DNA from 3 places in the Aminobacter sp. NyZ550 genome. Region 3 is predicted to be linked to each of the others. Evidence: predicted binding sites of a transcription regulator. Region 3 holds the regulator's gene; each other region holds the start of a gene.

Region 1 (8,066 bases), on a different replicon from region 3:
TCGTCGCACGCTTCGTCGGCATGGAACGCGTCCTCAAGCCTGAAAGGCTCGAACGCAGCGGCGGCGACACAGTCGCTGTCATAGCCGGTGAGCGACTGGTTCTTCCAGGCGCTCGCGACGTCGGGGAAATGGGACTCCTGGCGGTTCGTCCCGACCGCATTTCGCTCGCGAACGTGCATGCAGCGCCCGGAAGCTCACTTGCAGCGACCGTGGCCGGACGCCAGTTCCGCGGCCGGTTCTTCGACTTCTATCTTGAGCTCGGCGATGGCCAGAAGCTCGACGCCGAAATCCCGGTCGAGTTCGCCGACGCCTGGCCCGAACCGGGCAATCCGGTGCGGCTCGAATTCGCCGGAGGTGCCTTGGTGCCCGTGCCCGCATCCTGAACTGCGGCGAACCGTGACACCTGATCATCCTGAGAAGATCTTCATAAAAAGAAGGGGTAACGCGATGACAAACAGCATGAATTCCTTGAACGGCGCGATGGCGAGCAACATCAGCCGACGTCAATTGCTCAAGACGCTCGGGGCGGGAGGTGCGGCATTGGCGGCCGGATCCATGTTTCAGCCGATGTCGGCACTGGCCGCGGGCGATCTGGCATTCTGGGCGACCGGCACGCTTGATGTCGGCGACGACTGGTCGCGGGCAGCTGACGATGCGGGCCTGAACGTTGCCTTCACAGACAACGGCAACGACCCCGGCCCTGCCGTCGCGCGACTTGTCGCCGGCAACGCAAACGACCTCTTCGATATGGGTGGCCTGCAGGGCGGCGCCGAGAAGGAACTCGCTGTCCAGGGCGCAATCGTTCCCTGGGACCTGTCGAAGATCCCCAACTACGAAAGCGTCTGGCAGTGGGCAAAAGACATCCCCTACCTGCACCATGACGGAAAGCAGTACGGCCTGCCTGCCGTCATCAACGCCGACTCGATCATCTATCGCCCCGACAAGCTGGGTAAGGTCGACAGCTACGGCGTCATCTTCGATCCGAAGCTGAAGGGCCAAGTGGCAATGGAAGACGCCTGGATCAACAGCGCCGTCTTTGCAGCCATGTACCTGAAAGAGACGGAAAACCAGAAGATCGGCAATCCGGGCAACCTGACCGCGGACGAGCTTGGCCTGGTGATGGAGTTCCTTATCAAGCACAAGAAGGATGGCCAGTTCCGCACCTTCTGGAGCGGCTGGGAGCAAGGCGTGCAGCTTGTCGGCGATGGCGAGGTGCTGGCCATGACCGGGTGGGAGCCCATCGTCTACGAAGGTCGCAAGCGCGGTCTGCAGGTCGAGTACGCCGCACCCGTCGAAGGCTACGAAGGCTGGGGCAACAACCTCGTTCTGCTGAAAGGCGCGGTCGACCGCGGCCTTGGCGACGACGCCCACAAGCTCGCCAATTGGCTGCTCGACGGCTTCTATGGCTGCACGCTTGGCGAACAGCGCGGCTACGTCGTGCCGAGCGATCGCAATGTTGCCTACGCCGAGGCAAATGCGAGCCAGTTCGACCCGTCAAAGGTCAAGGCACTGGCCGAGCACGTCAAAGCCAAGTTTAGCGGCAAGGTAGCCTGGCAGAACACGCGCCCGGACAATTTCCAGCTCTACGAAGAATGGTGGCAGAAGCTGCGTAACGCCTGATTGCGACCAACAGCGGCGGGAGCGGTTCGCGCTCCCCCGCCTTTTTCTGGAAACCAGATGAAATCGCCCGGCCTTCTACTCGCACTCCCCACCGCACTCATCGTGCTGCTGCTGGGCTTCGTGCCTCTGATCGTCATCCTCGTCTGGAGTTTCTGGACCTGGGATCCCGCGACCTACTGGATCAGGCCGGAGTTCAGCCTGGCCGGCTATGCAGCGATCCTCGAGGCCGGGCGCTGGAGCGTCATCGTCGGATCGCTGGGCAAGGCGTTTCTGACCGCCGCGATATGTGTCGTCATAGGCTATCCCGCCGCGATGGCAGTGCATTTTCTGGCAAGCAGGCGGACTGCACTGCTGCTGATGGCGCTGTTCACCATTCCGTTCTTCACCTCATACATGATCCGCGCCTTTTCCTGGCGGCTCGTGCTCGGCCGCAACGGCCTTATCAATGGCTGGCTGATGGATCTCGGGATCGTCGACCAGCCGCTGGACTGGCTGCTGTTCTCCAATTTTGCCGTCAATGTCGGCCTCGTCGCCTCATATCTGCCCTTCGTCATCTTTCCGCTGATCCTGTCGATGCAACGCGTCGAGCCATCGCTGCTCGCAGCCAGCCAGGATCTCGGCGCCGGCTTCTGGCGGACCTTCCGCTCCGTCCTGCTGCCACTGACCCAAGCCGGCATATTTGCCGGGTTCCTCTTCGTCTTCGTCATGGCGGCGGGCTCGGCCACAGAAGTGCAGATGCTCGGCGGTGCGGCCGCATCGATGATCTCGGTGATGATCAACGACGTCATGCGGGTTGTGAACTTCCCGCTGGCCTTCGCAATCTCGACCCTGGTGCTGATCATCCTGTTCGGACTGATTTTCATCGGCAACCGACTGTTCAAGCTGACCAGCCTGTTCGAGGGATTCACATGGTAGCCGGTTTCGAAAGCCGCCCGCTTAAGGCCGCCATCTGGCTGATGACTGCCATAGGGCTGGCGATCATCTATCTGCCGCCGCTCTACCTGGTGGCGGTGTCGTTCAATCCGGCGCTGCAGCCCGCTCTGCCGCCGCTGTCCGACATCAGCCTGACCTGGTATTTCGCGCTCGCCAAGGAACGCACCCTGATCAGCGCATTGCAGGAATCCCTTCTGGTCGCGACCATCACCGCGCTGGTGGCAACCGGTCTCGCGCTGTTGTCGGCTCTGGCCTATATGGATCTCGGCAAATGGCGCTCGCGCTGGTTCATGTTCGTGCTGTTGCCGATGTTCATTCCAGGGATCATCCAGGGCCTGTCGCTTTCGGTGATCTTCGGGCGCATCGGACTGAAGCCGTTCTGGGGCACGGTGGCTGCGAGCCATCTGTTGTGGGCGCTGCCATTCGCCTTCACCGTCATCCTCACCAGCATGGCAGCCGTCAGGCGTTCTTACCTGCTTGCCGCGTCCGATCTCGGCGCTTCCTGGTGGCGGCAGCTGGTCGACGTGACATTGCCACTGATCAAGCCAGGCCTGGTGGCTGCCTTCATCTTCTCGTTCCTGCTGTCGCTGAACGAATTCGGCCGGGCCTTCTATCTGGTCGGACGGCAGAACACGCTGCCATTGGCGATGTTCGGCAAGATGAACTCAGGCGCCTCGCCGACGATCTATGCCCTGTCGGGCTCGATCTTCCTGGCTTCGATATTGGCGGTGTCGTTCGTGCTGCTGGCAGCGCAAGCCAAGGATCGCAAACTGCGGTAGAGCACGGTCGGCCCGCCGCTTTGCGGAGACTGGCTGTGTTGATGAACCGATCGATGCCGCCAGCCGACCCGCACTGCCGGCTACAGGTTCAAGGTGCAGGAACTCGGCGGTAACTACCACCGATCAGCCTCAACGAACTGTCCGATGACGATGTCGCCATGGCGGCCGATTCGGCTGTCGCCGGCGCGACCAAGAACTCGGGCGACGAGCCGATCGCTGCACCATCTTCGGCCTCTGCTCAGGCGTCTGCACCAACGATTTCCGCCGCATGCAGAAATACATCGCCGGCCTGCAGGTTGGCACGGTGAATATCTGGGAAGTCTCGGGATATCGCATCGAGATGTCGCCATTTGGCGGGATCAAGGACTCGGGCAACGGCTACAAGGAAGGCGTCATCGAAGCGATGAAAAGCTTCACCAACGTCAAGACCTTCTCTTTGCCCTGGGTCTGAGCCTTGTCTTGAGCCGGCAAATCAGATGAGTGTCGATGAGGGAGCCTGGTGCTCCCTCATGTGCTTGGAGGGGAAATGCTGTTGCCTAACGCCGGCTCGTACTCGACCGGGACACTACCCTTGCCTGCGACCTTCCTGAAAGCCTGAACGCATGTCCGGCTTTGCCCTTACCATCGTGCTGGTGGCAGCCTTGCTGCATGCGAGCTGGAACGCCGTCGTCAAGGCCGCAACCGACCGTGCCGTCGTCCTGGCAGCAGTGTCCGCCACCCATGCCACGCTCGGGCTCTTGTTGGTGTTCTTCGCCACGCCACCGTCGCAAGCGAGCTGGATCTACATCTTCCTGTCGACGGTCATCCACTACGGCTACTACGTCTTCCTGTTCCAGTCGTACCGGCTGGGTGATCTCAGCCAGGTCTATCCCATCGCCCGCGGACTGGCCCCGGCGCTTGTCGCTTTCGGTGCCTATGTGATGATCGGCGAGACTCTGCCGCCCTTAGGCTGGGTCGGGCTTGGCGCGATTACCTTCGGCATTGCCTTCCTCGCCTTCCAGCGCGGCGCAGCCCATGCCGATCCGCGCGCCGTCGGCGCTGCCGCCATCAACGGCGTGCTGATCGCCTCCTATTCGGTCATCGACGGCATCGGCGTGCGCCTGTCCGACAGCCCGTTCGGCTATATGGGCTGGCTGTTCCTGCTCGAATTTCCCGTCACGCTGTTCGTGCTGTTCCGACGCCGCGGCGCAACCCACACGATCGATCGCAAGACGGTCACGCTCGGCCTCGTCGGCGGCCTGGGCGCCGTCTCCGCCTACGGCCTCGTCATCTACGCCAAGACGATCGCGCCTCTGGGCGCGGTCTCGGCCGTACGTGAATCGAGCGTCATCATCGCAGCCCTCATCGGCCTGTTCATATTCGGCGAGCGACCGTGGCAGGCCCGCATCTTTTCAGCCGTCATCGTTGCCGGCGGGGTGATCGCACTCGCCTTCTCAGGCTGACAGGCCGGCAAGCTTTTGCGTTTCGGTGCAAAAACCAACGCCCGTGCACAAGCATGCGGCAGCCTTGTCACATGCCTGTCGCAACCCTGTGCATCACATAAGCTCAGCCTACCAGATCATAAAAAGAATAGATTTTACTTATTGACCGCCCGTTCCCACTATCGACCATGGACGAGGCGCAAACGGGCACAGCCAAAACGCGGCCCGACAAAACCTCTCCCAATCAGAACGTGCCTAAGCGATTCAAATGGGAGCCACTTCAATGAACCAGAAGAAAACCTTCGCGCTTGCCGCCTTTGCGACGATGCTGATGTCATCGGCGGCCTGGGCGGAGACGGAGCTCACAGTCTACACGGCCATCGAGGCCGAAGACCTCAAGCGTTATGCCGAGACGTTCAACCAGGACCATCCCGACATCAAGCTGAACTTCATCCGCGACTCCACCGGCGTCATCACCGCCAAGCTGCTCGCTGAGAAGGACAATCCGCAGGCCGACGTGGTCTGGGGCCTCGCCGCCACCTCGCTTCTGGTTCTCAAGTCCGAGGGCATGCTGGAAGCCTACGCGCCCAAGGGAGCCGACCAGCTGAAGCCCAATTTCGTCGACAGCGACAATCCGCCGAGCTGGGTCGGCATGGACGCCTGGGCAGCCTCGATCTGCTTCAACACCATCGAAGGCCAGAAGCTTGGCCTGACCGCGCCGAAGAGCTGGAAGGACCTCACCAAGGCCGAATACAAGGGCCATGTCGTGATGCCAAACCCGGCGTCATCAGGCACCGGCTATCTCGACGTATCGAGCTGGCTGCAGCTGTTCGGCGACAAGGACGGCTGGACCTATATGGATGGCCTGCACCAGAACGTTGCCGCCTACACGCATTCGGGCTCCAAGCCGTGCAAGATGGCAGCCGCAGGCGAGACGGTGATCGGCATCTCCTTCGAGTTCCGCGCCGCCAAGTCGAAGGCAGAGGGTGCGCCCATCGACATCATCATCCCCGAAGAAGGCATCGGCTGGGACATGGAAGCGTCGGCAATCGTGGCCGGCACGTCCAAGGAAGAGGCTGCCAAGACCTTGCTCGACTGGTCGGTCTCGAAGAAGGCAAACGAGATGTACAATGTCGGCTATGCGGTCGTCGCCATGCCCGGCGTCGCCAAGCCGGTTGAGCACCTGCCGGCCGACATCGAGGCCAGGATGATCAAGAACGACTTCGAGTGGGCGGCCAACAACCGCAACGCCATCCTCGAGGAATGGACCAAGCGCTACGACTCGAAGTCCGAGCCGAAGAGCTGACCTCCATCAGCCACCCTCGACAAGCGGGCGTCGCCTCGGGCTGCGCCCGCCCCTTGCCCCCAAGCCGGATGGTTACGATGAGACACGAAACCCTCGCCGGGCAGCCGCGAATTCCGACTGAAGTGAGCGCCATGACCGCCGCCAGCCCGAACGTGAAGCCTGCCTATCTCAGAATCGCAAACGTCTGGAAAGCCTTCGGCGAATTCCATGCGCTGAAGGACATATCGCTCGACATCAGCGAGGGAGAGTTCGTCTGCTTCCTCGGCCCGTCGGGTTGCGGCAAGACCACGCTTTTGCGTGCCATCGCCGGCCTCGACCTGCAGACCCGCGGCTCGATCCAACAGGGCGGGCGCGACGTCTCGACCCTGCCGCCGTCGCAGCGCGATTACGGCATCGTCTTCCAGTCCTACGCGCTGTTCCCCAACCTGACGATCGCCAAGAATATCGCCTTCGGCCTCGAAAACACCAAGCGCCCGCGTGCCGAGATCGAGGCTCGCGTCACCGAGTTGCTCAAGCTTGTCGGCCTGCCCGACCAGGGCAACAAGTACCCGGCCCAGCTTTCCGGCGGCCAGCAGCAGCGCATTGCTCTTGCCCGCGCCATTGCCATTTCGCCCGGCCTGCTGCTGCTCGACGAACCGCTGTCGGCACTCGACGCCAAGGTGCGCACCCATCTGCGCCATGAGATCAAGGAATTGCAGCGCAAGCTCGGCGTCACCACCATCATGGTCACCCATGACCAGGAGGAGGCGCTGTCGATGGCCGACCGCATCGTGGTGATGAACCACGGCGTCATCGAACAGATCGGCACGCCGACCGAGATCTACCGCCACCCGGCGACCCTCTTCGTCGCCGACTTCATCGGCGAGGCCAACAAGTTCGAGGCCAGGGCGTCGAAGGGCACAGTCGGCTTCGGTGCGGCGACTTTCAATTGCGCACAGAACGGCTTCGACGAGGGCGCGCCGGTCATCGCGGCGATCCGCCCCGAGGACGTCATTCCGCATGCCGCAGGCTCTCTCGCCAACGGTGCGACCGCCAACACCATCGACGTCACCATCAGCGAGATGGAATTCCTGGGATCGTTCTGGCGCACCCGGCTGCACGGCCACGCGCTCGGCAACGAAACCCTGATCGCCGATTTTTCGATCAATGCCGCGCGCCGCCTGTCGCTGACAGAAGGCGTGGCGCTGACGGTCGAACTGCCGGCCGAACGGCTGCTGATCTACCCCAGGGGTGCCTGACATGGCGATGGCTCTCGACTCTGCCCTTCCCGTCGGCCGCAGCCTCCGCCTCAGGCTCGACCGCGACGAGCTGATCAAGCGCGGCCTGATGGTCGTGATCGCGCTTTATCTGGTGGTGGGGCTGGCAGCGCCCCTGGCGATCATGCTGTCCAAATCGTTCTCGACCTACAGCTTCAACCTCGCCAATTTCGAGTTCCAGGTCAGCGACAAGGACGGCAACTGGGGCCAACCTGTCACCGCGGCAGCACTGAACGAGAAACTCGATGCGGTACCGCCGGCCAAGCTCGCCACCAACTCCGACGGGCGGCTGCAGGCGACGAGCTTCTTCCCCGACTTCAGCTTCCGCAGCCCGGTGAAGTACAAGATTCGTGGCACGACGTCTGATGCAACCTATCTCGTCGGCCTCAAGCCGCAGACCGGAACGGAATGGCAGGAACTCACCTCCAACGACTTCCGCCGCGTGATGCTCAGGCCGTCACGGGCGCTCGGACTTGAGAACTACGCCGCCTACTTCTCGACGCCGACGCTGTTCCGCTCGATCGAGAACTCGGTGTTCATCGCACTCGTCAGCACCATCATCACCGTCGGACTGGCCTTCGGTTTCGCTCATGCGCTGAACCGCAGCTGCATGCGCTTCAAGGGTGTTTTCAAGCTTGTTGCCATGGTGCCGATCCTGGTGCCGTCGCTGCTTCCCGGCATTGCCCTGATCTACCTGTTCGGCAACCAGGGCATGCTCAAGGATCTGCTGATGGGGGCCTCGATCTACGGC
Region 2 (8,066 bases), 2.4 Mb from region 3:
AGGCCCTTGGGGGCCTTGTCCATCTCGATGAACGATTCGAAGCCGTATTTGTATTGGTCGACGTCGATCTTGCGGACCTGCTCGATCGTTTCCTGCACAGCAGGCATAAGCGTTCTCCATCCACGCCGGGGTCAAGGCCCGACAGTTTTCAAACTATGGCACCGCTGGAGCGGCGTAAGTTCCATATAGTGTGTTTTTGCCCGGAATTCACCCGGAAGGATGCCTTTGGCGTCCCTGACACACCCGTTCACTGGCCGTTGGGCCAAATTTCCGCCGATCAGGCGGCCTTGGTACGGTCCGTGCGGCGCGAAAGAAGCGCCGCCAGGGCCGTTTCGAATTTCTCCACGTCCGCCTCGGACGTCTGCCGGCCAATCGACACGCGCAGCGCACCCAGATTGTCGGCAAAGCCCATCGCCTTCAGCACATGGCTGGGGCCGACCTTGCCCGACGAGCACGCGGAACCTGCCGAGAGCGCAACGCCTGCGAGATCGAAGGCGATCTGTGCCGTCTCAGCCTTGACGCCCGGAATAGCGAAGAATGTCGTGTTGGCAAGCCGTTCGACTGCCTTTCCGAAGATTTCCGCATCGGAAACAAGCCGCAGAACCGTCTCTTCGAGGCGATCACGCAGGGCCCGGACCTCGCCGATCCCGGCCAGCCCGTCCAGAGCGGTGCGCGCGGCAGCGCCAAATCCAGATATCGCTGGCAGGTTCTCGGTGCCGCCGCGATGGCCCTTTTCCTGACCGCCGCCCGTCACCAGAGGTGCCGGCATCATCAGATCGGCTTGGGCGACGATCGCGCCGGCACCCTTGGGGCCGCCGATCTTGTGCGAGGAAAGAATCAGATAGTCGGCATAACCCTCTGACATATCGAGAGGAATGCGGCCCGCAGCCTGGACGGCGTCGAGCACCAGCACCCCGCCAGCCACCTTCACCAGTTCAGCAATGGCGCGGATGGGCTGAATGACGCCGGTCTCGTTGTTGGCGGCGTGGATCGCCACCAGTGGCAGGCCTTCCGACTTGTCGTGGGCGGCGAGTGCGGCTTCCAGGCCAACGAGGTCGACGATGCCGTCGCCATCCACGCCAAGTCGCGTGAGCCGCTCCGCCGGGAAACGGCCGCCATTCAGCACGCAAGGATGATCGGCCTCGGTGACATAGAGACGCGACATGCGCACTGCGCCGCGCCCCATGCGCCAGTCGGGCGACAAAAGCGTTGTCGCGGCTTCGGTGGCACCGGAGGTAAAGACGACATGTTCAGGCCTGGCGCCAACGAGGGCGGCGACATCGCGCCTGGCATCCTCGATGATCTTGCGGGCGGCCCTGCCCTCGCTGTGAACCGACGACGGGTTGGCCCCGACTTCGAGCGCCGCGACCACGGCCGCACGCGCTGCGGGCAACAGCGGCGCACTGGCATTGTAGTCGAGATAGGCGCGCGGTCCGGCCATTTTCCTGGTTTTTGCCCTGTCAAATCATGTTCGGATGGGAGGACGCGCAATTTCCTTGAAATTCCAAGGCCAGCCGTCCTATCTACCCGCTTTGCCAAATGGGCGGTTTCGCCACCCAGTTTTGAACAGTTCTAAACTAGCTTCTAAGAAGACGCGTCCCTCGCGTCAAGGCTGGGCACAGGATTGTTTCATCGGCCTTGCGTCAAGTGGAGTAGTTTATGCCAGAGGTCATTTTTACCGGTCCGGCGGGTCGCCTGGAAGGTCGCTATCAGCCGTCCAAGGAAAAGAACGCGCCGATTGCCATCATACTGCATCCGCACCCGCAGTTTGGCGGCACGATGAACAACAAGATCGTGTACGACCTCTTCTACATGTTCCAGAAGCGCGATTTCACCACGCTGCGCTTCAACTTCCGCGGCATCGGCCGCAGCCAGGGCGAATTCGACCACGGCACCGGCGAACTGTCGGATGCGGCTGCCGCACTCGATTGGGTGCAGTCGCTGCATCCTGACTCGAAGAGCTGCTGGGTCGCCGGTTATTCTTTCGGCGCCTGGATCGGCATGCAGCTTCTGATGCGCCGCCCGGAGATCGAAGGTTTCATCTCGGTGGCGCCGCAGCCCAACACCTATGATTTCTCGTTCCTGGCACCCTGCCCATCGTCGGGCCTGATCATCCATGGCGACGCCGACAAGGTGGCGCCGCCGAAGGACGTGCAGGGCCTTGTCGACAAGCTGCACACGCAGAAGGGCATCACCATCACCCAGAAGACGCTCCCCGGCGCCAACCACTTCTTCGGCAACGACCCGGAACTGGTGATCGACGAGTGCGCCGAGTATCTCGACCGCCGTCTCGCCGGCGAGCTTTCGGACCCGCGTCCGAAGCGCCTGCGCTAAGAGGAGTTCCGCGCATGTACCAGCCGCCGCTGTTTCGCGAGACCAGGCTGGACGTTTTGCATGCGCTGATCCGCAACCATCCGCTCGGCCTTCTGATCTGCAACGGATCGGAAGGCCCGGTGGCAAATCCGCTGCCATTTCTGCTCGACGCCGACATCGGCCCGAATGGACGGCTGCGAGCGCATCTCGCCCGCGCCAACCCGCAATGGCAGTTGTTGGCTGAAACGCCTGACATGCCGGTGCTGGTGGTGTTCCAGGGCGAGGACGCATACGTCACCCCATCCTGGTACGAAACCAAGCGCGAAACCGGCAAGGTCGTTCCGACCTGGAACTATGCGACCGTGCAGGTGCGCGGCATGGCGCGTGTCATCGACGACAAGGACTGGCTTGCCGGGCAGATCGCCGCGCTCACCGCCAGCCAGGAAGCCGGGCGGACCGAGCCCTGGCAGGTCTCCGACGCGCCTGATGCCTACATCGCAGCCCAACTGAAGGGCATCATCGGGCTCGAAATCGACATCACCGCCATCGACGGCAAATGGAAGGTCAGCCAGAACCGGCCCGTCGGCGACCGCATCGGCGTCGCTGAAGGCATAGAGGCCGAGCAGAAGCCGGCCGGCGGCATGGCGCAACTGGTCCGCCAGTATGGCGGGCTCGCGGGCGAATAGCCCTTTCGACCTGGAGCCTCTCATGAACATCCGTCCCCGCGTCGCGGCCGACAATGCCGTGCTCGTCGCCATCTGGGAGGATGCCGTGCGTGCCACACATCACTTCCTCGGCGAAGACGACATTCAGTTCTTCCGTCCGCTCGTCCGCGACGACTATCTGCCCGCCGTCGAGGTGCTGGTGGCGGAGGACAGCGATGGCAAGCCCGTCGGCTTCATCGGCCTGGACGGCCCAAAGGTCGAAATGCTGTTCGTCAGCACCAGCCAGCATGGCAAAGGCATCGGCAAGGCGCTGATCGAGCATGTCGGCCGGCTGAAGGGGCCGCTTGCGGTCGACGTGAACGAGCAGAACCCGGGTGGCGTCGCCTTCTATCTGAAATGCGGCTTCAGGCAGGTCGGGCGCTCCGAACGCGACGGCCAGGGAAAGCCATTTCCTCTGCTGCACCTGGCGCAGGCGTCCTGAGGCATGAACGGGATCAGCTTCCGGCCGTTTCGCAGCTACGAGCTAGCAGCTTATGTGGCGTGGTTCGATGATGCCGAGGTGGCACGGCGCGTCGACTTCCCCGGCACGGACTGGTTCGCCTATGTCACGGATCCGGCAAGTCCGGCCCATCTTGTCGTGGCCACGCATGGTGCGAGCGACACTCCGCTTGCCGTGTTGCAATATGACGAGCAGGACGACGGCGGCATCAGCCTGCTGATCGTGCTCGACCCCAGCCAACGCGGCCGAGGGCTTGGCAAACGTGTGCTGGCGGCCTTGGTCGCGCATGTCAGCGGCCGTTACACCCATATCGACGGCCAAATCGAAAACGACAATCTCGCCTCCATCGCCTGCGTCGAAAGCTGCGGCTTTGTCCGTCAGGCCGAGAAGCCGGACGACGGATTCCTGTTGTACCGAAAGCCACTTGGGGTCGGAATCTCATAGAATGAATCCGGGCCGCCAAGGCGGCCCGGATGTTGCCTTACTTGGCCTTCAGGAAGTCGCCAACTTCAAGCAGGACGAATTCGTTGTCGTCAGCCTTGTCGAGCGAGCGGCCGGCCGAGAACGGCAGGTTGTTGTCGTTGCCGACGACGATGTGGCTCTCGTCGACGAGATCGACATTCTCGATGGTGACGAAGGGCATATCATAAAAGCCCTCGCCGCCGCCCTGGCGCTTCTTGTTGTCGGGGTCGGCAATCTTCATGAGGTCGATGTAGCCGACCTTGCGCACGGCCTTGCCGACATTGTCGTCAGTCATCTCGATCTTGTAGATGCGCTTGACCTTGGCCGCGCGAGCGAAGCAGTCGGGCTTAGGGGCGTTGGCGTCTGCGCAGGCCTTGTCGGCGGTGCCGGCGCCGTTGTCGCGCTCGATGACGAGTGCGTCGGTGGCGCTGATCATGTTGAAATCGCCGATCGCCTCGCCGCCGTCGGCCAGCGGATAGAGCCAGCTACGGCCGGTCCATTCCTTCTTGGCGGCATCGAACTCGATGACGCGCAGCGCCGTCTTGCCGTCGACCTTCTCGACTTCGCCGTCGGCCATGTAGCGCGGCCCTTCGAGCATGCCGAAAAGCCTGGAGCCGTCCTTGGACATGGCAAGGCCTTCATAACCACCCGAACGCTTGAGGTTGAAGACCGGATTCTTGGCGACCGGATTGCCCGGCAGGGTCAGCGTCGGATGGTCGGGCGAACGGACGGGCTCGCCTTCGGCAACGGTGTCGATGACGTCGGTCAGCTTGCCGTCGAGATCGAACTTCAGCAGATACGGGCCGAACTCCTCGCCGACCCAGAAGCCATCAGCGACCGGCTGGATCGATTCGACGTCGAAATCACCACCGGTGAGGAAGCGGGTGTCGGAGCCTTCGAGCACGATCGGGAACGGCGCCTTGCGGTCGGGATCGGTCAGGAACAGGGTCTTGATGCGGTTCATCGTGCCCTTGTCCCAATCGAATGAGACGTGGTGCAGCATCAGAGCAGCGTCGGTGGAGTTCAGCTTGTTGCCGAAGCCGTTGTCCGACAGCGACCAGAACGTGCCGTCGCCGACGGCCTTGATGCCGGAGAAGCCCTGGACGGGCTGGCCGTCGAAAGGCAGCGACAAGCCGGTCGGGCGCACGCCGTCCTTGCCCGGCACAGTGCCGAGGCCTTCGGCGCGCTTGCGGTCGGGCGTGGTGAACTTGCCCGAGCTGCGCAGGTGCTCCGGCGCGTTTTCGGGTGAAGCAATGATCGTGTTCGCCGGCAGGATGGCGTGACCGGCAAGCGTTGCCTTGAATTCCGTCTCCTCCGCGAAGGCGGAGGCGGTGGTAAGCGCGAGAACAGCCGCAGCCAGATAGAGAGAGCGTCGCATGTTGGACCCCGATTGGTTGAAGGAACGCCCTCCAGCTAGGTCCGGGCCATGTCGGGCAGGTGACGCCTCGGTGAAACTTTGATGAAGTCCCCTGACGCTGGCGGCAGGACCGCCTAGCGCTTCCGCGGGTCGGTGCTGCTCATGGTGTAGACGTGGGCCTCAAGCCCGTTCATCGGTCCGGTGTGCTGGAAGCGCATGCCGATCTTTTCCAGCACGTTCAGCGACGTCGCGTTGTCGACATGGGCAAAGGCGATGAAGTGATCGCCTATCCTGCGGTCGAAGAAGAAGTTGGCCAGGGCTGCGGCTATCTCGGTGGCGTAGCCATTGCCCCAGAATTGCGGGGCAATGGCATAACCGAGTTCGAACTGGCCGGTAGCGGCGAACATGGAGAAACCGGCGCGACCGACGAAGCGCGCGTCCTCGCGCCGCTGCAGCTTGAGTTTGGTGATGCCGTGCAGCCGGTATTCCTCGGCCCAGCCCCTCATGCGGCCGGCAGCCTCGTCGCGTGTCCAGGGCTGGCCGGTGATCGACAGATAGCGCGACGCCTGCACCTGCGAATGCAGCCAGACGAGATCGTCCAGGTCGGTGTCGCGCCACGTCCGGAGCAACAGCCGTGGTGTCTCGAGAACCGTTTCATCCGTCATGTTGGCGTCCATCCATGCACCGCAGTCGTTTCCGGCACCACAAGGGACGCCGCTGACGGTTGGCAATCCTTGTGATTCTGGCACTTCAGATGCTAAAGCGCTGGCGTCGCCGATCCAAAGCCGGATCTGCCGTACCAATCGTCCGCCGAGAGAGAAACCATGTCCGCCTTCAAGTCCGATTTCCTGCGCACCCTTTCCGAGCGCGGCTTCATCCACCAGACCTCGGATGACGCCGGCCTCGACGATCTGTTCCGCAAGGAAACCGTGTCGGCCTATATCGGCTTCGATCCGACGGCGTCGAGCCTGCATGCCGGCGGCCTGATCCAGATCATGATGCTGTACTGGATGCAGAAGACCGGCCATCGCCCCGTGCCGCTGATGGGCGGCGGCACCGGCATGGTCGGCGACCCGTCCTTCAAGGACGAGGCGCGCAAGCTGATGACGCCCGAATTGATCCAGTCCAACATCGACGGCATCAAGCAGGTGTTTTCGAACTACCTGACCTTCGGCGACGGTCCGCGCGATGCGATGATGGTCAACAACGCCGAGTGGCTGCTGCCGCTCAACTATCTCGAATTCCTGCGCGATGTCGGCCAGCATTTCTCGGTCAACCGCATGCTGAGCTTCGATTCCGTCAAGCAGCGCCTCGACCGCGAGCAGTCGCTGTCGTTCCTCGAATTCAACTACATGATCCTGCAGGCTTACGACTTCGTCGAGCTCAACAAGCGCTACGGCCTGCGCCTGCAGATGGGCGGCTCCGACCAGTGGGGCAACATCGTCAACGGCATCGACCTGGGCCACCGCCTCGGTACGCCGCAGCTCTACGCGCTGACCTCGCCGCTCTTGACGACCTCGTCCGGCGCCAAGATGGGCAAGTCGATGAACGGAGCCGTCTGGCTCAATGCCGACATGCTGTCGCCTTATGATTTCTGGCAGTACTGGCGCAACACCGAGGACGCCGATGTCGAGCGCTTCCTGAAGCTATACACGGCGATGCCGCTCGACGAGATCGCGCGCCTGGCAGCCCTTGGCGGCTCGGAGATCAACGACGCCAAGAAGGTGCTGGCGACCGAGGTGACCGCGATGCTGCACGGCCGCGCGGCAGCCGAACAGTCGGCCGAGACGGCGCGGAAGACCTTCGAGGAAGGCGCGCTCGCCGATACGCTGCCGACGGTCGAGGTGCCAGGCGACGAGCTGAAGGCCGGCATCGGGCTGCTGTCGCTTGTCGTTCGCGCCGGGTTGGCCGCTTCGAACGGCGAAGCACGCCGTCACGTCCAGGGCGGTGCTGTGCGCATCAACGACCAGTCGGTCAGCGACGAGCGTCGCGCGGTGACGACCGCCGACCTGACGCCGGAAGGCGTGGTCAAGCTGTCGCTCGGCAAGAAGAAGCACATTCTGGTGCGCCCGGCGTAATCAACGCCTGGCGTAATCAACGCCCGGCGTAACGCCCCCCGCAGGAACCGAGATGGCCGGCAATGCCGGCCATTTTCATGTCTGGGGACAGGTGCCGCCTGCGTGCTCAGTATTCGAAGATCGACCGGAAGATACCGGGCGCGATCGCGGACAGCGGATTGACGTGCAGCTTGGGCGCGTTGGCATCGCCCGAGAGTTTGTAGGTAACGCCAATCAGGCCGCCGTCGCGTCCGTTGCCCAAAATGACCCCGACAAGCGGCAGCTCGCCAAAGATGCGGTTGAGGCCATAGGCCGGCATGAAGGTGCCGGTCATGTTCATCTGGCCCTGCTGGTCGTAGAGCGTGCCCTGGAACGTCGTCCCGATCAGCGGCCCGCGCAGGACGCCTTTGTCCAATGCCAGGTACTTCGAGCGCTTGTCGATCTGGGCGAAACCGCGTTCGAACCTCACCTTGGAGACGTCGATGTCCTTACGCATCGCCTGGTTAAGGCTGCGATTGTCGCCGGCCGGCTTGCTGGCGACGATCGAGGCCAGCCTCGGTTCATCGACGACGACGAATTCGCGCACATCGACCTGGCCCTTGAGTGGCCCGTCGCCTGAGGATTCCAGCGCGAGCGCCAGCGATCCGCCCTGCATGCGGGCATAGACGTCAAGGAAGCGCAGGATGGCGCCGGCGTCAGCGGATCGCACGTCG
Region 3 (8,066 bases):
TGCGCATGATAGGGTCAATCCGCCATGTCATGAAGCGGGCGCTTTTGAAAAACGCCGCGGGCAAGCCGCGGCGTTTGACCGACCGGATCGAACCGATCTCAGTTGCAGGCTGCGACCGAACCGGCCGCCACGCCCTGGCAGACCACGTCCTTGCCAACCCAGCCGGCGTCGATGACGACGTTGAGGTTGTCCTTGGTGATCGGAACAGGCGTCAGGAAGACCGAGTTCAGCTCGAGGCCGCCAGGCGTCTTGAACTTGGTGACGTTGGCGATCTCTTCCATCTTCTTGCCATCGGCGAGCTGCGAGGCGATTTCGGCGGCGTTCTTGCCGAGCTCGCGCGCGTCCTTCCACACCGAGACGGTCTGAGTGCCGAGCGCGATGCGGTTCAGCGCGGCATGGTCGCCGTCCTGGCCCGACACCGGCACCGAGCCGGCAAGGCCCTGTGCCTGAAGCGCTGCGATCGCGCCGCCGGCGGTGCCGTCGTTCGAAGCCACGACCGCGTCGATCTTGTTGTCGTTGGCGGTCAGGAACTGTTCCATGTTCTTCTGGGCATTGGCCGGCAGCCAGCCATCGGTATAGGCCTCGCCGACATTCTTGATCTTGCCGGCGTCGACGGCCTCCTTGAGCACTTCCATCTGCCCGGCGAACAGGAAGTCGGCGTTCGGATCTGCACCGCTGCCCTTGATGAAGACGTAGTTGCCTTCAGGCTTGGCGGCGAACACGCCCTTGGCCTGCATGCGGCCGACTTCCTTGTTGTCGAAGGTCAGGTAGAAGGCGTCCTTGTTCTCGATCAGGCGGTCGTAGCCGACAACAGGAATGCCTTCGGCGACGGCCTTGTCGACAGCCGGTCCGATGGCCGAGGCGTCCTGAGCGAGGATGATCAGGGCGTTGGCGCCCTGCGAGATCAGGCTTTCGACGTCGGTCAGCTGCTTGGCCGGCGACGACTGCGCGTCAGCCGAGATGTACTTGTCGCCGGCGGCCTCGATGGCGGCCTTCATGGCGGCTTCGTCGGTCTTCCAGCGCTCTTCCTGGAAGTTCGACCAGGAGACGCCGATGACCTTGTCCTTTGCCGAAGTCACTGCCGTAAGCGACAGAGTCATGGCAACGCCCGCCAGGATGGCGGTGGTAAACTTTTTCATTATTTCCTCCCTGCGCCCAATGGGCGCGCCTACTTCGCGATAGCCCTTGGAGAAGCTCTTTTTTTCGAGCCTCGAAAAAATACTGACTCAATGCCCGGCCACTGTCAACATGGTTTCGCGAGCGCTCCTTATTTTTTTCGGAGCCCGAAATAAATAGAGACATTTGGCGCTGGCTCTGTCACAATCACTTGGCGCGTAAGGGACTGCCGCTTAAGAAGGGCAGCGCTTCGCCGGGAGGAAGACGAGCACATGTCGGTCGGCATACGTCACGACGATCTGAGACGGCGCAACCGCGCCATGGTTATATCCGCGGTTCGCCGAGCCAGCCAGCCATCGCGCACCGAAATCGCCGCCACCACCGGCCTCAGCCATTCGACGATCTCGACTATTTCCTCCGATCTCATATCAGAAGGCATCCTTGCCGAGGCCAAGTTCAGCGAACCCGTCTCCATGAAACGGGGGCGGCCGCAGGTCGGGTTGATGCTCGATGCCGACGCTGCGTCTGTCGTTGCGGTCGTGCTCTCGCTCAACAGCCTGTCCGCCGCCATCATCGACTATGCCGGCAACACCGTGACCGAAGAGACCCGGCGGCTTGTCACGCAGCAGATGCCTGCCGAGGCGCTGGTCGACGAATGCGTCGGAATGGTCCGGCGCCTGATCGACAGGGCCGGCACTTCGGGCGGCGCCGTTCTACGCATCGCCATCGCCGTCCAGGGCATCACCGACGCCGCCTCGCGCAAGCTGTTGTGGTCTCCGATCACCCGCTACGACGACATCCCCTTCGCCGACCGGCTGGAGCAGGAGTTCGGCGTACCTGTTTCGGTCGAGAACGACTGCAACATGATCGCCGAGGCCCTCCGCTGGCGAGATCCGATGCGTTATCGCGACGACTTCATCGCCATCCTGCTCTCGCACGGCATCGGCATGGGCCTCGTCATCAAGGGCGAGCTGTTCACCGGCACGCAGTCGTCGGGTGCCGAGTTCGGCCACATGATCCATCGCCCGGACGGCGCGCTTTGTCGCTGCGGCCGCCGCGGCTGCATCGAGGCCTATGCCGGCAACTACGCCATCTGGCGCAACGCAAGGGTTGGCGACGAAAATGCCGAGCCGCTGGCCGACCTGTCCGACGACGACATCAGGGCCGTGGCCGATGCGGCACGTGACCATGATGGCCCCGAACGCGAGGCCTTCCGCAAGGCCGGCGAAGCCATCGGCTTTGGTCTCGGCTCGATGTTTGCGCTGTTCGACCCCGCCCCCCTCGCCTTCGTCGGCGTCGGCGCAACCGCCTTCGACATCATGGAGCCACATGTGCGCGCGGCCATCGCCAAGACGGCGGGCGGGCTGCACTCGAAGGCGATCTCCTTCGACACCGAACCCAACGAGGTTCCACTCAAACGCGAGGGCGCGATGATGCGCGCGCTGCTTGCCGTTGATCAGGAGATCATTGCCGCAGGCACGGCTCCACGCCGTGCCGGTGCCGACGTCGCCTAGCTGAGCGGAAAAGAGCCCGAAGCGGCTCAGTCCTCGCGGATGGCGTAGCCGGCACCGCGGATGGTCCGGATCACGTCAGGCATGCGGCCGTTGTTGACCGCCTTGCGCAGGCGCCCGACATGCACGTCAACGGTGCGCTCATCGATATAGATCGTCTCGCCCCAGACATTGTCGAGCAACTGGCTGCGCGAGAACACGCGGCCCGGGTGCCGCATCATGAATTCGAGCAAGCGGAATTCGGTCGGCCCGAGCTTGATCTCGCTCTTCTTGCGGTAGACGCGGTGCGACTCGCGGTCGAGCATGATGTCGCCGACCTTGAGCACCGAGGACAACACCTCGGGTTTGGCCCGGCGCAGCAGCGCCTTGACGCGCGCCATGAATTCCGGCGTCGAGAACGGCTTGACCAGATAATCGTCGGCACCGGTCGAAAGGCCACGCACCCTGTCGCTTTCCTCGCCCCGCGCCGTCAGCATGATGATCGGCAGGCGTTCGGTGTCGGGACGCATCCTGAGCCGGCGGCACAGTTCGATACCCGACAGCGCCGGCACCATCCAGTCGAGCACCAGCAGGTCGGGCACGTTTTCCTGGAGCCGGATCTCGGCCTCGTCGCCACGCGTGACGACCTCGACCTGATAGCCTTCGGATTCGAGATTGTAGCGAAGCAGCACGCCCAGCGGCTCTTCGTCTTCGACGACCATGACCTTGGGAGCGATCATTGGCTATACCTTGTCCTTGCGCATGGCCGCTTCTGGACCATGCGCTGATTTAACCTATGCAGCGCCCCCGCGCCAAACGCATGCGGTTGCGGAAATGCTCAGGCCGGAACCGTCGTCGTGGTCTCGTCGACCTTGGGCCGGTTCAGCGGCAGCTGCGTACCCGTCACGACGAAATAGGCGTTCTCGGCGATGTTGGTGACATGGTCGCCGATGCGCTCGAGGTTCTTGGCGCAGAACAGCAGATGCGTGCAGGCCGTGATGTTGCGCGGATCTTCCATCATGTAGGTCAGGAGTTCGCGGAACACGGCGGTGTACTGGATGTCGATCTTCTGGTCGTCGGCGCGCAGATCCTTCAGGCCCTCGGCCTGACGCGCGACATAGAGATCGACGACGCCGCGAACCTGGCCAAGCACCAGCTGCGCCATCGCATCGATCGAATGCGAGAGATTGCGCGGGGTCGGCGACTGGCCGACGGCGCCGACCCGCTTGGCAATGTTCTTGGCGAGGTCGCCGATGCGCTCGAGGTCACCCGCCATGCGGATGGCACCGACCACGGCGCGCAAATCCTGCGCCATCGGCTGGCGCTTGGCGATCAGCGTGATCGCCGAATTGTCGAGATCGCGCTGCTTGGCGTCCATGATCGTATCGTCGGCAACGACGTTTTGCGCCAGTGCCTGGTCGGACGTGAGAAGCGCGCGGATGGCGCCGGCCACCATTGCGCCGGAAAGATCGCCCATGTCGCGGATGAGCTGGTCGACGTGCTGAAGTTCTTCGTCGAAGGACCGGACTGTATGTTCGCCCATGATTTCTTCCTCGTATCGTGTGCCGCGACGAAACCCACTCAGCCGAAGCGGCCGGTGATGTAGTCCTGCGTCCGCTTGTCGTCGGGGTTGGTGAACATCTTGTCGGTCGGGCCTTCCTCGACGAGATAGCCGAGGTGGAACATCGCCGTGCGCTGCGACACGCGCGCCGCCTGCTGCATCGAGTGCGTGACGATGACGATCGTGTAGTTCTCGCGCAGTTCGTCGATCAGCTCCTCGACCTTGGCGGTGGCGATAGGGTCGAGCGCCGAACACGGCTCGTCCATCAGGATCACCTCGGGCGAAACGGCGATGGCGCGCGCGATGCACAGGCGCTGCTGCTGCCCGCCCGACAGGCCGGTGCCGGACTCAGTCAGACGATCCTTGACCTCGTTCCAAAGTGCCGCCTTCTTCAAGCTGGACTCGACAACCGCGTCGAGCTCGGCCTTGCTGCGCGTCAAGCCATGAATCTTCGGGCCGTAAGCGACATTCTCGTAGATCGACTTCGGGAACGGGTTCGGCTTCTGGAACACCATGCCGACGCGGGCACGCAGTTCGACGACATCGATCTTGGGATCGTAGATGTCTTCATTGTCGAGCGTGATCTTGCCGCCGACGCGAGCGCTGTCGATGGTGTCGTTCATGCGGTTGAGACAGCGCAGGAAGGTCGACTTGCCGCAGCCCGACGGGCCGATCAGCGCCGTCACCTGGTGCTCCCGGATATTTAGATCGACGCCGAACAACGCCTGCTTCTCGCCGTAGTGCACGATGACCTTGTCACCGCGCATTTTGATGGCTTCGTTTGGCTTGTTCATCTCGGAGCTCACTACCTCTTCGAGGGTCTTTTCGGTCATGATGTTCATAGCAAGATGTTCCTTGTCTACCAACGCCGCTCGAAGCGCTTGCGCAGGATCACGGCAATGGCATTCATCAACACGAGGAATGCGAGCAGGATCAGGATTGCTGCCGACGTCTTCTGCTGGAAGCCCGGTTCGGGGAAATCCGCCCACATGAAGATCTGTACGGGCAGGATGGTGGCCGGGTCGGTGAAGCCGCCCGGGATGTCGACGATGAAGGCGACCATGCCGATCATCAGGAGAGGCGCGGTCTCACCAAGTGCATGGGCCATACCGAGAATTGTTCCGGTCATGATCCCTGGCATCGCCAGCGGCAGGACATGGTGGAACACCGTCTGGACCTTGGATGCGCCAATGCCAAGGGCAGCCTCACGGATCGAAGGTGGGACCGCCCGCAGCGAAGCGCGCGAGGCGATGATGATGATCGGCAGCGTCATCAGCGCAAGCACCATGCCGCCCACCAACGGCGCCGAACGCGGCAGCCCGAACCAGTTGAGAAACACCGCAAGACCGAGAAGACCGAAGACGATCGAGGGCACCGCCGCCAGATTGTTGATGTTCACTTCAATCAGCGTGGTCCAGCGGTTCTTCGGCGCGAATTCCTCGAGATAGAGGGCAGCGGCAACGCCGATAGGGAAGGAAATCGCCAAGGTGACGATCATGGTCAGGAACGAGCCCACCACCGCACCCCAGACGCCTGCGAGTTCGGGCTCGCGGCTCGCGCCCGTAAAGAAGAAGATCGAATTGAAACGGCTCTCGACAAGATCTTGTGCCTTCAGCCCGTCCAGCCAGACGATTTCCTTGTCGCCGATCTTGCGCGAGCTTTCCGGCATGTCGATGACGCGAAGCTTGGCAGCTCCGTCGGCGGCAGGGGTCGTTGCATCGAGCTTGCCGATGGCCTGGCCCTTTGCGACGGCGCCGCCTCCAGGCGCGGCCGCGACTTCGCTGAGCTTGATCGTTGCGCCATTCATTTCGACCAGAAGCGACTTGGCCCCCGTCGTCAGGCGCAGCACGCCGTTCTCTTCGGTCGCGCCAGCATCACGCGCCATAGCGAGGATTGCGTCGCTGGAAAATGTGAGACCTACATCGCCGGCGGCCGCCGAGGGCGTCACCGAACCGGAAAGCGCCTGGACGCTTCCGGTACCCGCGAGCAGGCCCTTCAGGTAAAGATCTGCAAAATCGTCGACCGGCACCGCATAGTCCACCGTCTTGCCGAGCATGGAGGGCTCGGCTTCGACCGATTGGCGCAGCATGACACCGGCCCCTGTCGACACCAGGCCGCGCACCAGCCGACGGTCCTGGCGGCTTGTCGCTCCCGGAACCTTGGCGGCGAGCGCGTCCTGAACAAGCGCGTCGTAGTTCGCCTCACCGGGCTTCGCCGGGTCGACCTTTGCCGCCGAAAGATCGATGGGCAGCGTCATGTAGTTCATCCGCAGTGCCGGCCACGCCTGTGTGACGATGGTCGAAAGCAGGATGATCAGGAACAGGCCCGCAAGCGCCACCGCACCAGCGCCTATCCACTTGAAACGCAGCTCTGCCGCGTAACGCGCCTTCAGCCTTGCCTTCGCCGCATCGTCGGTGTGGACACTGCGCGGCCGTGCAGCCACGGCCGGAAATGAGGTCGTGTCAGTCATACTGTTCCCGATACTTCTTGACGACGCGCAGCGCGACGATGTTGAGGGTCAGCGTGATACAGAACAGCACCAGGCCCAAGGCAAAAGCGGCAAGTGTCTTGGCGCTGTCGAATTCCTGATCTCCGACGAGCAGCGTCACGATCTGCACCGTGACGGTGGTCACTGCTTCGAGCGGATTGATTGTGAGGTTTGCCGCAAGACCTGCCGCCATGACGACGATCATGGTTTCGCCAATGGCACGGCTGACTGCCAGCAGCATTGCCGACACAATGCCCGGCAAGGCAGCCGGGAGGACCACCCTGCGGATGGTTTCAGACTTGGTTGCGCCAAGGCCAGCGGACCCATCGCGAAGCGATTGTGGCACGGCATTAATGACGTCGTCGGAAAGCGAGGACACGAACGGAATGATCATGATGCCCATGACGATGCCCGCCGCCAGCGCCGATTCGGAAGCAACGCTGAGCCCCAGGCTCTCGCCGATGCCGCGGAAGAATGGGGCGACAGTCAGTGCGGCGAAGAAGCCGTAGACCACCGTCGGGATGCCCGCAAGGATTTCAAGGACCGGCTTGGCGACGGCACGGACCCCATGAGATGCATAGTCCGACAGATAGATCGCCGCCATAAGGCCAACTGGTGCGGCGACGACCATCGCAATGAATGTGATCAGCAGAGTGCCGGCAAACAGCGGCACCGCACCGAAGATGTCGGGATTGACCTCGCCGGCCCCGCTGCCGGCACCGGTGAAGGCGCTTTGCGGGCTCCAGTGTGTGCCGAACAGAAATTTGTAGATCGGCACCTGGGCGAAGAAGCGCAGCGACTCGAAGATCAGCGACATCACGATGCCGACCGTCGTCAGGATGGCGACAGCGGCGCACATGATCAGGAAAACGCGGAGAATACGTTCGACGATATGGCGCGAACGGAAAGCCGGGGCGATCTTGGCGTAGCCAAAATAGAGCCCTGCGGCGGCCAAAGCCAGACAGAGCGCCAGGATCAACCAGCTGCTCGTCGCATGAACCGACTTGAAAGCTTCGGCGGCCGCTTCCTTGGTGGCGTCCGTGAAACCGACGACGCCGCCGAAAGCGATCGCACGGGCATCGCGGGTAAACGCTTCTATCTCGGGCTTGCCGAGCGTGGCCAGCTCTGCGACAAACCGGCTCTTGACGATAGAGGCCTCAATGGCTGGCGTGGCTATGCCCCAGACGATGAGCGCAACAAGGGCTGGCCCTGCGCTGACCAGCGCCAGGAACATGCCATGCGTGCTGGGCAAGGAGTGAAGCTTGGAAATTTCTCCACCAACCGTCGCGAGCGATCGCGAGCGGCCAAGCCAATATGCAGCTATGAAAAGAGCGACAAGCGCAAAGACCAGATAGGTGACCATTCGGTGATATCCTGGACCGCTGTTTTCGTAGGTGCACTCGGGTGCCCC

Evidence for each region. Region 3 encodes PhoB, which activates phosphate uptake and scavenging genes when phosphate is short. Its sites were predicted from a motif close to TGTCATNNANCTGTCAT; they were not measured.
Region 1: a site for PhoB is predicted at 4,840-4,856, ahead of N7E70_RS28820 (putative 2-aminoethylphosphonate ABC transporter substrate-binding protein). Genes of this name have one in related genera too.
Region 2: a site for PhoB is predicted at 5,388-5,404, ahead of N7E70_RS19525 (esterase-like activity of phytase family protein). Genes of this name have one in related genera too.

What each region holds. Positions count from the first base shown of each region.
Region 1 covers NZ_CP114191.1:331,247-339,312, forward strand. The annotation lists gene N7E70_RS28790 (ABC transporter ATP-binding protein) at 1-383, shown strand, start outside; gene N7E70_RS28795 (ABC transporter substrate-binding protein) at 460-1,620, shown strand; gene N7E70_RS28800 (ABC transporter permease) at 1,678-2,535, shown strand; gene N7E70_RS28805 (ABC transporter permease) at 2,529-3,332, shown strand; partial or broken gene N7E70_RS28810 (aldehyde dehydrogenase family protein) at 3,553-3,783, shown strand; gene N7E70_RS28815 (DMT family transporter) at 3,935-4,774, shown strand; gene N7E70_RS28820 (putative 2-aminoethylphosphonate ABC transporter substrate-binding protein) at 5,037-6,059, shown strand; gene N7E70_RS28825 (putative 2-aminoethylphosphonate ABC transporter ATP-binding protein) at 6,137-7,297, shown strand; gene N7E70_RS28830 (putative 2-aminoethylphosphonate ABC transporter permease subunit) at 7,299-8,066, shown strand, end outside.
Region 2 covers NZ_CP114190.1:3,918,744-3,926,809, forward strand. The annotation lists gene sufB (Fe-S cluster assembly protein SufB) at 1-107, opposite strand, end outside; gene N7E70_RS19500 (cysteine desulfurase family protein) at 278-1,441, opposite strand; gene N7E70_RS19505 (alpha/beta hydrolase) at 1,660-2,334, shown strand; gene N7E70_RS19510 (FMN-binding negative transcriptional regulator) at 2,349-2,999, shown strand; gene N7E70_RS19515 (acetyltransferase) at 3,022-3,459, shown strand; gene N7E70_RS19520 (GNAT family N-acetyltransferase) at 3,463-3,921, shown strand; gene N7E70_RS19525 (esterase-like activity of phytase family protein) at 3,959-5,317, opposite strand; gene N7E70_RS19530 (GNAT family N-acetyltransferase) at 5,431-5,961, opposite strand; gene tyrS (tyrosine--tRNA ligase) at 6,121-7,374, shown strand; gene N7E70_RS19540 (DUF3971 domain-containing protein) at 7,481-8,066, opposite strand, start outside.
Region 3 covers NZ_CP114190.1:1,470,097-1,478,162, reverse strand. The annotation lists gene xylF (D-xylose ABC transporter substrate-binding protein) at 99-1,139, opposite strand; gene N7E70_RS07360 (ROK family protein) at 1,389-2,630, shown strand; gene phoB (phosphate regulon transcriptional regulator PhoB) at 2,657-3,346, opposite strand; gene phoU (phosphate signaling complex protein PhoU) at 3,445-4,149, opposite strand; gene pstB (phosphate ABC transporter ATP-binding protein PstB) at 4,188-5,009, opposite strand; gene pstA (phosphate ABC transporter permease PstA) at 5,027-6,637, opposite strand; gene pstC (phosphate ABC transporter permease subunit PstC) at 6,630-8,018, opposite strand.